Regions from separate parts of the Priestia sp. SIMBA_032 genome, predicted to be linked through region 2. Evidence: predicted binding sites of a transcription regulator. Region 2 holds the regulator's gene; each other region holds the start of a gene.
What was found. Region 2 encodes LexA, which represses DNA repair genes until DNA is damaged. Its sites were predicted from a motif close to CGAACATATGTTCG; they were not measured.
Positions count from the first base shown of each region.

Region 1: uvrB (excinuclease ABC subunit UvrB) is a predicted target of LexA. The motif match lies at 1,101-1,114, and genes of this name have one in related genera.
Region 3: SB717_RS29325 (malate synthase) is a predicted target of LexA. The motif match lies at 1,316-1,329, and genes of this name have one in related genera.
Region 4: SB717_RS16730 (YolD-like family protein) is a predicted target of LexA. The motif match lies at 1,847-1,860, and genes of this name have one in related genera.

Region 1 is NZ_JAWRXD010000006.1:165,750-168,969, forward strand. It holds gene SB717_RS20090 (sigma-54 interaction domain-containing protein) at 1-846, opposite strand, end outside; gene uvrB (excinuclease ABC subunit UvrB) at 1,183-3,162, shown strand; gene uvrA (excinuclease ABC subunit UvrA) at 3,169-3,220, shown strand, end outside.
Region 2 is NZ_JAWRXD010000002.1:798,987-802,206, forward strand. It holds gene SB717_RS09995 (magnesium transporter CorA family protein) at 1-1,279, opposite strand, end outside; gene lexA (transcriptional repressor LexA) at 1,491-2,108, opposite strand; gene yneA (cell division suppressor protein YneA) at 2,255-2,584, shown strand; gene SB717_RS10010 (YneB family resolvase-like protein) at 2,638-3,220, shown strand, end outside.
Region 3 is NZ_JAWRXD010000024.1:5,567-8,786, forward strand. It holds gene SB717_RS29315 (cold-shock protein) at 105-305, shown strand; gene SB717_RS29320 (cold-shock protein) at 575-778, opposite strand; gene SB717_RS29325 (malate synthase) at 1,417-2,271, shown strand; gene SB717_RS29330 (hypothetical protein) at 2,837-3,025, shown strand.
Region 4 is NZ_JAWRXD010000004.1:474,573-477,792, forward strand. It holds gene SB717_RS16725 (assimilatory sulfite reductase (NADPH) flavoprotein subunit) at 1-1,365, opposite strand, end outside; gene SB717_RS16730 (YolD-like family protein) at 1,984-2,166, shown strand; gene SB717_RS16735 (hypothetical protein) at 2,192-2,344, shown strand; gene SB717_RS16740 (MDR family MFS transporter) at 2,379-3,220, opposite strand, start outside.

The DNA of each region.
Region 1 (3,220 bases), on a different contig from region 2:
ACCAGGTTCTCCTGTTAATAGAATAGGCATATCTGTAGATGCCACTTTTTTGGCAATGTCAACGGCTTGCTTAATTTCAGGACTGATACCTGCGAAAGAAGAAAATGGATTATCTTTTGGAATGAGAAGAGACACATCAATTTCTTCATTTAATCTTACAATATTGGTAATGTCATGTTCAGTTGCGACTCCACCTATGACTCGATTGTTTCTTATAATAGGGGATGCATTGATGAGCACGTGAGTTTGTTCATTAGGACGATGATACGTTCCGCGTACAGGGCGCCCTTCGTTTAGAATCGTATGTAGAATGATGGATTCATCTTTGAAATGCTCTCCGATTTTTCTACCAATAATATCATCTCTCTGAATCTTATACGTATGTTCCGCAGCAGTATTCCACAAGATTACATTTCCTTCATTATCGACCGCTGTCACTGCATCATTAATGGTTTCTGCCAATGTATCAAAATAGGAAGCAAATATCTCATTTTGGCTATGCAAATGTGTAATCCACTGCGAAGGTGTTACAAGTCCTATTGTGGTTTCTTGGTTTTCTGCTTGAATGAGGACTGGTCTGTTCCAGTTTGTGTTGGCTTGTAAATTGGCTAACGTAGAAGTAGAAGATGAAGGCCAATTTGTATCCGCTATTATTTTTTTTATGGACGATGCCTCGTCATGACCTGTTAACAGGTATCGTTCATCTTTTTGTATTACATAAAAGGTACTTGCTGTGACTACGACGAAGTCATAGTTTGAAAGTTCAGATGTCACTTTAGCTAAAGAAGTTGATTCTTCAACTGTTATAAAGGAGTTATTTATAAGAACTTGATCAACGCTTGCCATACTAAACCCCTCTCAGTACATATTTTTTATACTGTATCATAATTTAGAAATTGGCGCAAAAGCCTATCTTTTTCAAACAATCACGCAGCTTACTTTCTTTTATTGCTTTCATTCAAAGAGTTGTATTCCCTTCGAAAAGGGTAGTATAAGAATTTAGTGGGTAATAAAGTAACAGGGTAAAAAATAAAAACAAACAAACACTATATAAGATTAATACTCATTAGTTTCATTTATGATTATAAAGTGATAAAATACGAATATCAGTTCGTGTTTTCGGTTTTTACATATCGTAATAAAAAATAGATAAAACAAGAAAATGGAAACGGAGGCCTTCATTTGAAAGATCAGTTTGAATTAGTATCCCCATATCAACCGCAAGGTGATCAGCCAAAGGCAATTGAAAAGATTGTGAAAGGAATTAAAGAAGGTAAGCAGCATCAAGTTTTATTAGGTGCTACAGGAACGGGAAAAACCTTCACCATGTCTAATGTTATTAAGGAAATAAATAAGCCGACATTAATTATGGCTCATAACAAAACGCTTGCTGGTCAATTGTACAGTGAGTTTAAAGAGTTTTTCCCTAATAACGCAGTTGAATACTTTGTCAGTTACTACGATTACTATCAGCCTGAAGCTTATGTACCTCAAACAGATACATTTATTGAAAAGGATGCAAGCATTAATGATGAAATTGATAAACTTCGTCACTCGGCAACTTCTGCTCTTTTTGAACGAAAAGATGTCATTATTATTGCCAGCGTGTCCTGTATTTATGGATTAGGGTCTCCGGAAGAATACAAAGAAATGGTCGTATCTCTTCGAGTAGGAATGGAAAAAGAGCGGAATCAGCTGCTTCGTACGCTAGTGGATGTACAGTACGAAAGAAACGATATTGACTTCAAGCGCGGAACGTTTCGCGTTCGCGGCGATGTTGTGGAGATTTTTCCTGTATCTCGAGATGAACACTGTATTCGCGTCGAGTTTTTCGGAGATGAAATTGACCGCATTCGAGAAGTTGACGCTCTAACAGGAGAAATTATTGGAGATCGTGAACACGTAGCTATCTTCCCGGCATCTCACTTTGTCACGAGAGAAGAAAAAATGCGTGTTGCTATTCAAAATATTGAAAAAGAATTAGAAGAACAGCTAGAGAAGCTAAAAGAAGCAGGAAAGCTTTTAGAAGCGCAGCGCTTGGAGCAGCGCACGCGCTACGATCTAGAAATGATGAGAGAGATGGGCTTTTGTTCAGGAATCGAGAACTACTCTCGTCATTTAACGCTTCGTCCGGCTGGTTCTACACCTTATACACTGCTGGATTTCTTCCCGGAAGATTTCCTTCTTGTTGTGGATGAATCCCACGTTACCATTCCTCAAGTTAGAGGAATGTATAATGGAGACCAAGCGCGTAAACAAGTGTTGGTGGATCATGGTTTCCGCCTGCCGTCTGCATTAGATAACCGTCCGCTTAAATTTGATGAATTTGAACAGCATATTAAACAAATCGTCCATGTTTCAGCAACACCAGGTCCTTATGAACTTGAGAAGGCGCCTAAGGTGATTGAACAAATTATCCGTCCAACGGGATTATTAGATCCAAATATTGAAGTTCGACCAATTGAAGGGCAGATTGATGATTTAATTGGAGAAATCCACGACCGGATTAAGCGAAATGAACGAGTACTTGTTACGACGTTAACAAAGAAAATGTCTGAGGATTTAACGAACTACTTAAAAGAAATTGGCATTAAAGTTCAATATCTTCACTCTGAAGTGAAGACGCTCGAGCGTATTGAAATTATCCGAGAGCTGCGTCTTGGAAAATATGATGTACTTATAGGGATTAACTTACTCCGTGAAGGTTTAGATATTCCGGAAGTTTCGTTAGTAACCATATTAGACGCGGATAAAGAAGGATTCTTGCGTTCAGAACGATCGCTTATTCAAACCATTGGACGTGCCGCGCGAAATGCTAATGGACATGTCATTATGTATGCAGATCGCATCACAAACTCCATGGACATTGCAATCAATGAGACAAAGCGTCGTAGAAGTATTCAAGAAGCTTATAATGAAGAGCACGGCATTACGCCGACAACGATTCAAAAAGAAGTTCGAGGCTCAATTCGTGCAACGTTAGTGGCAGAAGATACAGAAACGTATGAAGAAGCACCGGCATTTGATAAGCTCAACAAAAAAGAAAAAGCAAAGCTCGTAGAAGAGATGGAACAAGAAATGAAAGAAGCAGCCAAAGCGCTTAACTTTGAACGCGCAGCTGAGCTTCGTGACTTGATTCTAGAATTAAAAGCGGAAGGGTGATCAAACATGGCGATGGAAAAAATCGTGGTAAAAGGTGCACGAGCCCACAATTTGAAAA
Region 2 (3,220 bases):
TCATTCCGTAAATACCGGAAAGAACGGTATAAATCGTTAAAATTAATAATAAGTAATTGTGACGCTTGGCCGCGATTTTTTCTTGATTTTGATACAAAGTGCCAAGGGTTTCTTTGACTTCTTGATAAAGAGAATTGATGTGGAAGATTTTTTTGAAGAGCTCAGAAAACTCTTGACCTTCTGTGCGAGAGCTAATTTCTAAAAATAAATATTTACCTGAAAATACGGTAATAGAGCGGATTAGTCGTTCAATGCCCTCTGAATTTTTATGAAACGTGAGCTGAGAATACTCATAAGATAATTTTAACAACACGATTTTATAGAAAAAATGTAAAAATAAATTATAGTAATGCTGGCCAAATAGATGATTCATCAAAAGCTGATCCGTTTTAGAGTCTGTCGATTTAGAAATACACGAAAACACATGGTCTGTTATGACGTAATAGGTTTCAGGAGCCCATCTGGAATACACGTGTTTGGTATTATACGTTTTAATATACTCATGGTTGTGTGCAGAGATAAACGGCTTTCCGTCAGGCGTATAGCTATTTAGCTGCCCAGTACGAAATAACGTTGTGGAGTTAATCTCTTGCTCTTGATTTACCGTTACATAACTTAATACAAACATCCGTTCATCGATAAAATAAGGAAGACTCCCGACGTGCTGTTCACGTGTGGCTTCTTTTTTGATGTGTTCGTTCAAAAATGGCGCGAGCTGTGAAAAAATATAATCCTGTACTTTGCTATAGCGATGATGTTCATAGGTAATGGTGGATCCATGCTCTTCAGCAAGCTTCGGTTCTAATACACGAAAATGATTCATGAATTCTAAAATATCATCATAGGTGTAATGATTATGACTCATCTCAGTGCGAATGGTCATGACGCCAATTTCAAAAGGACATAAAAAAACATCCACAGACAGCACGTTGCTAGACACGGTGGCGGAGGAAGTTTGTAGCGTAACGGTATGGTCTATTTTTTTTGAAAATCGAAGCAACCCTTCTTTTTCGCATGAATCAGGAAATAGAATACATTCAATGTAAGGAAGAAAATATTGATCCAAGCTATCATGAGATACGTAATACTGTTCTCCATAGTATTCTTTTTCTAAATGTTTGTTTTGAATGGAAAAAAACTCGAATAAATTTTCTTTCAGTGCATGAACAAGCTGCTCTTTATTTTTTCGATCAAAGGAAAAAGGAAAAAGAAACATGTGCATTGCTTTGGTAGGCATAATAGTTTGAAATGGTTCTGTTTTCCTTGGTGTATTGGTCATAAACTACATCCTTCTTATGGTCGGTAGTATTTCCTTTTGAGAGTCGAAAAAATGCAGATAGAAAGTAAAAGGTAAAACAGGCTTTATAAAAACCGCTCTACCTGCCTGCAATGATCCGACGTATCATTTATAATATGCCAATTTTTTTAGAAAACAAACGTAAAAAAACCAACTAACATCATGATTAGTTGGTTTTACATACAGTGTGTGATTAGTGAATCGTGCGATATACACCAGTTACTTTTCCTAAAATCGTTACGTGGCGAAGAATAATAGGCGCCATCGTTGAATTTTCAGGCTGTAAACGAACGAAATTTTCTTCTTTAAAGAAACGTTTTACCGTTGCTTCGTTGTCCTCGGTCATAGCGACCACAATATCTCCATTATTAGCAGTTTGCTGCTGGCGTACGATTACCATATCGCCATCTAGAATACCTGCTTCAATCATACTTTCTCCCATAATTTCAAGCATGAATACATGATCATCTGGAGAAACGAATTTATCTGGAAGAGGGAAATATTCTTCCACATTTTCAACGGCTGTTATAGGAAGACCCGCTGTTACTTTACCGATAACAGGAACATTAATGACATTGCTTTTAGGGATGTTGACTTCGTCTAGTTGAAGAACTTCGATTGCTCTTGGTTTTGTTGGATCTCTGCGAATTAACCCTTTGCTTTCTAAACGAGCTAAATGCCCGTGTACAGTGGAGCTAGAGGCTAATCCTACCGCTTCCCCAATCTCACGAACAGAAGGCGGATAACCTTTTAATTTTACTTCGTGCTTAATAAAATCTAGTATGTCTTGTTGACGTTTTGATAGCTTCATATTTTTCACCTCGATTTTAGCTATTCTTTAGGTGAATTATACCACGTGATGTGTCAATATACAAACATAAGTTCGAAGAATTCCATTGACAGAAACAAATGTTCTCAATAAAATAAGAACATATATTCTGATAGGGGGATCATAATATGCACCAATTCTTACATTCTATGAAACATTACGCTATTTTTTTTGCAGTTATCGCTGCACTTACATATGTATTGACGCTGGTTTTAGGAGCGGATAAAGTAGATTTAGACAAATATTCAACGGTTACTATTACAAAAGGGGATACGCTTTGGGAATTGTCCAACAAGTATCATAATCACCATCATTTGACCACCAATGAATTTGTCAAATGGGTTGAAGACGTCAATGATTTAAACTCAGACACTGCCCAGTCTTTATCTCCTGGAGATAAATTATATATTCCTGTTTTAAAAAAAGAGTTACGTAATCAAGTGGCAATTGAACAGTAGTGTGTAACGGCCGTTCCTGAATATTGTTAGAAGCCGAAAAGGTCGTGATAAAAGTGGACGCCATTATTTATTGCCGTGTCAGTACGGATAAAAAAACCCAAGAAACATCTTTACAGCGCCAGCAAGAAGAATTAAAAAAGCTTGCTGGTCTTCATCATCTAGACGTAAAAAAAGTCGTAATGGAAAAAGCAAGCGGATATGAAGTAGACAGAGAGGGTATTTTGGATGTTCTTCATACAATGAAGGAAGAAAAAATATCCGTGCTGCTCATTCAAGACGAAACACGATTAGGCAGAGGAAATGCCCGAATTGCGCTGCTTCATGCTTTTCATAAAGAGAATGCTACGATCTATACGATTAGTCATCAAGGTCAGCTTCAGCTTTCAGAATCTGATTCGATGGTGTTAGATATTATTAGCTTAGTGGAAGAGCATCAGCGGAAATTACATAATGCTAAAATTAAAAGAGGAATGAAAAGAGCCGTAGAAAACGGTTATCGTCCGCAGAAAAATTTAAAAAATCAAGGAGTTAACTCGGGAAGAGAAAAAAAAGAAGCGCCGATTGAAGAAATTGTCCGCCTTCGTCATAACGGCTTAACCTTTGCTGAAATTTCAGTTACGCTAAAAGGTTTTGGCT
Region 3 (3,220 bases), on a different contig from region 2:
TGAGAGAAGAAAAAACCTTAAACAGAAGTTTTTATCTTGAAATAGTATGATTGGGCAAGAGAGGTAATACATTTGTGGAGTATTCCACAGCAGGAGGCAACATTATGACACAAGGTACAGTAAAATGGTTTAATGCAGACAAAGGTTTCGGTTTCATTGAAATCGAAGGCGGAGACGATGTATTCGTTCATTTCAGTGCTATTCAAGGTGAAGGTTTCAAATCATTAGAAGAAGGTCAAAAAGTTACTTTTGATATCGAGCAAGGTCAACGTGGAGCACAAGCTGCTAACGTTCACAAAGCATAATCAAAAGTGATAACAAAAGGACTCCTTATGAAGGAGTCTTTTTTTATGGTCTTATAATTAGAAAACCATGATTTATCTACTATTAGTTCAATAGAAAACCCAGGCTTTAAAAAAAAGCCTGGGTTTTAGACAAGACGATCGATACAAGGTATAACTAGTTATAACACATAATAGAAATAGAAAGCAAATGTAAATAAATTAACTATATTTTCAATTAAATTAAATAATATAGTAGTAATTTTTAATCTATGCGATAGCATTGGTACAAATTATCTTCGATGGGGATTAAGGGGGATTTTATTAATAAGCCGTTCTCCAGCTTCCATGTGATTTCCACACAAAGGGCATTTTTGGTGATTGTCGTAAGAGAAATCTTTTCTCATCCAGCCCTTACAATCTTCTACTGTACATTCCCAAACCTCTGTTTGTTCTTGAGCTAAAAGTTCTTGATTTCTTTTGCCGTAATAATACATACTAACATCACTACTCCTCATATTATATTATAGCTTATAAAGGAGTAATAATTATTTATAGGAATTGAGTTTTTTACCATTATATTTCCATTGAATAATGCACGGAATTTTTAATATGAGAATTTCTAAACACTTGCTAATAATGTTCATATCTTCTTATTTTTCTTTTTACTTGTACCACTTACTGTAGTAGTACACCCTTAAACTAAGTCTCCAACGTAATAAGGGTTAGTTTAGAGATTAGTTTAATCGTGGAATCATTTCACTTATCACCTGTAATCAAGTGGTTATTTATAGGGACTTTCCAGAAGGATCGCGACTTTTTAGAGACTTTTATTTCAATTTATTATAAATAATAAAACTTTATTTTAACTCAAATTAAAATATATTGTCAATGGAAAATTTGTAATATTTTCAAAAAATGTTATAATAGTTTTACAATTGTTTTTTCAATCGTATTCCGAATTCTGCTGTGTTTTTTCAGATAGAATTATGGATACATTTTTTCAATACCCTTTTTTAAATTGAAAAAAAACTCAAACAGTTGTGTGAGCTTTAAAGGTAAGTTAGTTGAATAAAATTATTAATTTACTATCTAATAGTAATCGTGTTTTTATTCTACAAGGAGGCCTAGAATAATGAATTTAATCAATAAGAAAGTTACACACAAGCTTTTTGGGATAGGTAGTATAGTTAAATATAATGATTCTAGTATTGAAATACATTTCGCCTCGGAAAATAAAAAGTTTGTTTTCCCCGATGTATTTGGAAAGCATCTAAAACTGCATGATAAAAGTGTTGCTAATTCACTCGAAAAAATTATAGAAAAAAAGGAAATGGAACACAAGGAGGAAGAACGGAAGAAGGAAGAGGAAAAAAAACTTCAACGAAAAAACCAAGAACTTCGCTGGGGACTTGAAAAACTTATGAAAAATCATAAACTTCATTCTGAATCACAAATGGTTTTTTGGTGTGACATAGAAGAACAGAGTAGTTCTTTTTTAGAGTGGAAGGTTTTTTCAGGCGTAATAAAAAGTGGTAATAACAAGGGGAAGCCAACCAAACCCACCCGTTTGCACCAAAATAGTGCTGTCTTGTTAACTGCAATAGATTCCAATATGCCTGAAAAAGATAGACGTGTCTTAGGCGTCTATATGGTAAATGAAGATTTTATCGGTAAGCTTTGTGAAGATGGATATATTCCTGCTCATTCAAAATACAGACTCCAACTTACAGAACAGGAATCGGATCAGATGCTTTTCTGGGAATATTATGTAAATGAAAAGTCATCCCAAAAAATGACATGGAATACAGGTAAATACCGTTATTTTGATAATTTATGGATGGCTCAAATTTTACTTGATATAGTTGAGTTGAAAAATGACCCAAAGGAAAGAGAGCTGGCACAACAATTTTTTGAACATTTTTGTAAAATGAATCTGATAACAGTTGAGGAGTTACCAAAGCCTAATGGCGCATTAATGCGTATGTAAACGTTAGCCCAAAGATAATAAGAACGACTAGGGACTGACACATTTTTCCCACCTATTATTAATGGTGAACATTCCTTTGCTCTGTTCTGTTCGCTAATAAAAAGGCAAGATCAGAACATAGCAGAGGTAGAAAAGAGACAGTAGGTCATAAAAAAATCTATAGAAAATAATCCTTTACTATTTTATGACTATATACTTTACTATTAGTAACCTCTAGTGGAATAACTATCGGGGAAAGGTTACTTACTTTTTGAACGTATATACCAGAATGAGGAAAATCTATACGGGTTGATGTAAGCTTTTCTCAGCTCTATTATAAGAATAATACGATAATCTTATTATTTTTAATAGAAGAGAAGATGAGGGATATAAGCGTGAAAATATTTAGTAATGGAAAAACAGTAACTATAAGAGTATCGAACGAATTAGTAACAATCTTAAAAAGTCATTATATAGAAAACATGAACAGATACTCTTATACGGTTACTAAATATCCAAGTGCTTTTTCCTTTGAAGAAGAATTAATGAAATAAGAAGAATAAGTAGATAAAGAGGAGATAAACCTATGCTTAAATTTAAAGTTATTTTCGAATTTATAAATGGCAGGACAAAGGAATTAAAATTCGAAGCCACATCAAAGAAAGAAGTCATTAGTCATATAACAAAATATGAAAGATTCATTTCGAATGAAAAAGAGCTAGTGCACATCAATTTAAATAATGTGGTACAATTTATGGTTACAGAAGAAAAATAATAAAAAAAACTAGGCATCTAATAATTGAGGCGCTTTTTATTTTAATAGATAGACTGATTTAAGAAATAAGCAGCACTATAAGATTTAGAGCCTCTTGATTCCATGAGGTGTCATTAGTGTCATTAGTTGCAAGCACTTACGAAAAAAAGGTGCTTTTTTTAATGTATTTTTGTAAGTCTTTTATTTGACCTACTG
Region 4 (3,220 bases), on a different contig from region 2:
TTCTTGATCTTGAGGAAGCTTAAAGTTTTTATTGCTTTGAAGGTATACAGGAATCGTATCGCCTGGCTGCAAACGTTCTGAACACAGGACTGAACAAACACCTTTACGCTCGCGTCCATGCGCTTCGTAGCGTACCGCTCCGATTGTTAGATGAACTTCATCAGGGTTTGCTGATAAGCTGCTTGCAATCGAGTAAAGGCGCGCTGGCATTTTGCGTAAAATGGCTACAAACTCTTGTGCCGATACGTTCCATGGACCGAAGTCACGAACTAAGTCAATTACATCACGGCCTTGTGTGTATGCTTTTAATTCCTCGCGATTTTCTACAAGCGCTTTTAACTTATCGTTTCCAGTAAGCTCAGCTGCTTGCTTTAAAAGCGGCTTTGTTAAAACGGTAATTTCAAAATTAGAGATTAGTGCTTCTCTAAGAGGACGCGTTTCTCCTTCTTTATTAACCGTTACACTTTCACTTGCATCCCACTTGAATTCGTTAAGAAGAAGATCAACAAGCTCCGGGTCATTTTCAGGATAAATACCTAAACTGTCTCCTGGTTCATACGTCAAACCTGAACCTTCTAGAGATAGTTCTAAGTGTCGCGTTTCTTTATTGGATCCGCGGCCGTTTAAGTTTAAGTTCTCAAGCACTTCTGCTTTAAAAGGATTTGTTCTTGAATATGGTGAAGTCCCTGCAGGAGCTTCCGCTGGAACAGCTGCCGAAGCGCTGTGTCCTTTCGCTTCGCTTAATCCGTCAATAACACCTTTAAGCCATTTATTTGCGGGCTCTTCAAAATCTAAATCACAGTCAACGCGCGGATACAGTCTTTCACCGCCAAGTTCTGCTAAGCGCACATCAAATTCTTTTCCTGTTTGACAGAAAAATTCGTATGAGCTGTCTCCAAGCGATAAAACAGAGAAACGGAAGTTCTCAAGTTTTGGCGCTCGACGGCCGTGAAGAAATTCATGGAAAGATAGCGCATTATCAGGCGGCTCTCCTTCTCCATGTGTACTTACGACAATTAATAAATTTTCAAGTTTCTTTAAATTATTTGGTTTGAAATCATTCATAGAAGATACAGTTACATTAAAGCCTTTTGCTTCAAGCGTTTTGCCTGTATTTTCAGCAAGTCCTTGAGCGTTTCCTGTTTGTGATCCGTAAAGAATCGTTACGTCTTTTGAAACTGTCTGCTTCGTTTGAGCAGACGCTGCTGTAGAAACGTCTGGCGTTCCTTCGGCAGACGTAGATTGAGCTGCTGTTAAATAACCGCTCAACCACATTTTTTGTGCTTCTGTTAATGTCGGCAGAAGGCGATTAAGCAAATCTGCTTGTTCTTGATTAAAAGGGCTGTTTACTACCTTAAGTTGCAACACTGTCCACCTCACCAAAATATATAATTTAAATATGTATGCTTTTACGAATCATCTTCAACAACATGTAATACCTGTGTCTAATTAATCAATGATGTTTCCCTTCATACATTATTATTCCTATAGATTATATCAAATTTAATTATATAAATCATTAGAAAATTCTTATCAAATTCGTCTACCTGCATTTTATCGGAGAAGAATAAATTAGTAAAATACATATAATTGATAATTAGTATTAAGATCATTAATAATTGAAGTTGTGTTTACGTTTTTCATAAACGCAGTTACTTCTATATTTGCTCATTCTACATCCTTCACATGAATATGAATATTTTGTAATTTTTAGAGAAGTTTTGTAGAAACGGTTTTCTTTCTCATCAGAATGTTACATAATAAATGTAACATTAATCCTTTTAAAAAACACTATTAGGAAAAGACAGTATATTCTGAAATTTAGGACAGTTTATAGGTGGGCTAGCAACCTTTTATTCGATTTATTCATACACATTGAAGAATATAAAGGGAAGCTTGCAGTACATACAATTCCCTTTTGCTCATCTCAAATGAAAGGACTGGCTTTTAAATCAGGTAATCTTTTTTAAGGAGGCTTCTTGAATGTTTTTACGAGAATTAACGAAAAGTGGGACGATAACTGTTTCTTACTATAAAGATGGAACGTTGCAAACGTGCAAAGGCCGCGTGCACAACTTAAACCTCCATCAGCAAATTCTATCCGTAAAAGACGAAAATGAAGCCGTTGTTTCCCTTCAGCTTTCTGATATTAAATCCATTCATTAGTATGTAAAATTAAGGAGGAATTACCATGTGGAAAGATAATAAGCAAGCGCTTACAGATTTTGTGTCGGAAGATCGTTTTGAATTGAACTTATATTTAACGTATTTGCTTGATCAAATTTCGTATGACACGTCCAAACAATCCCCTTTTCTTCGCAAGCCTAATGAAACAACCAGTTAATATAGAAAAAAGCGCACAAATTTGTGCGCTTTTTTTAATGTGATGGCTCTACTTCAGCAATGCCTTCTTCTGGTTTTTCTTCGGCTTTTTTATTTGAAAGCTTGATCTGCCTTAAGAACAATGTACATACCGCTCCTAAAATAATAAAAGCTAAGCCCATGAAAAAGACGCTGTGCAATGCGCTCATTAGCGAGGTCTTCAAAATGGGTACAATGCTGTCTGAAAGCGCAGCTGGGATACTCTTTAGCGCCTCAGGACTAAACAGCATCTGCAGCACACTTTCAGGATTCGTATCAATCGCTTTTTTGAATCCGTCCGCAAAAGCGCTTGCTTGAGCAGGCAATGAGTTTAAATAGGGAACGAGTTTGTCAGTAAGAAGCGTACCTGATTTGGCGTTCATTACCGCTCCTAAAATGGTAATACCGAACGTTCCTCCAATTGAACGGAAAAATTGACTTGATGATGTCACCACACCCAGCTCTTCTTTTGAAAAGCTTTCTTGAAGAGCAAGTGTTAAAATTGGCATTACAAGACCCATTCCTAAACCGATTATGGCCATATAAGAAGTAGCAACAAGCTTGCTAGTGTGCAGGTCTAATGTTGTTAACAAGAAGAACCCTCCTGCCATAATGAGCATACCCGTAACGATTTGAGGCTTGATACCAACTTTATAAACAAGCTGACCTCCAATAATACTCGTTACAATCATTGAAATCATCATTGGTGTCATAATGGTACCTGATTCTGAGGCGCTTACTCCAACGATTCCTTGCATAAAGAACGGAACAAACGTAATGGCTCCGAACATACCAATGCTCATAAAAAAGCCAATGATATTTAAAAGCGTAAACGTTCGGTTTTTAAATAAATACATCG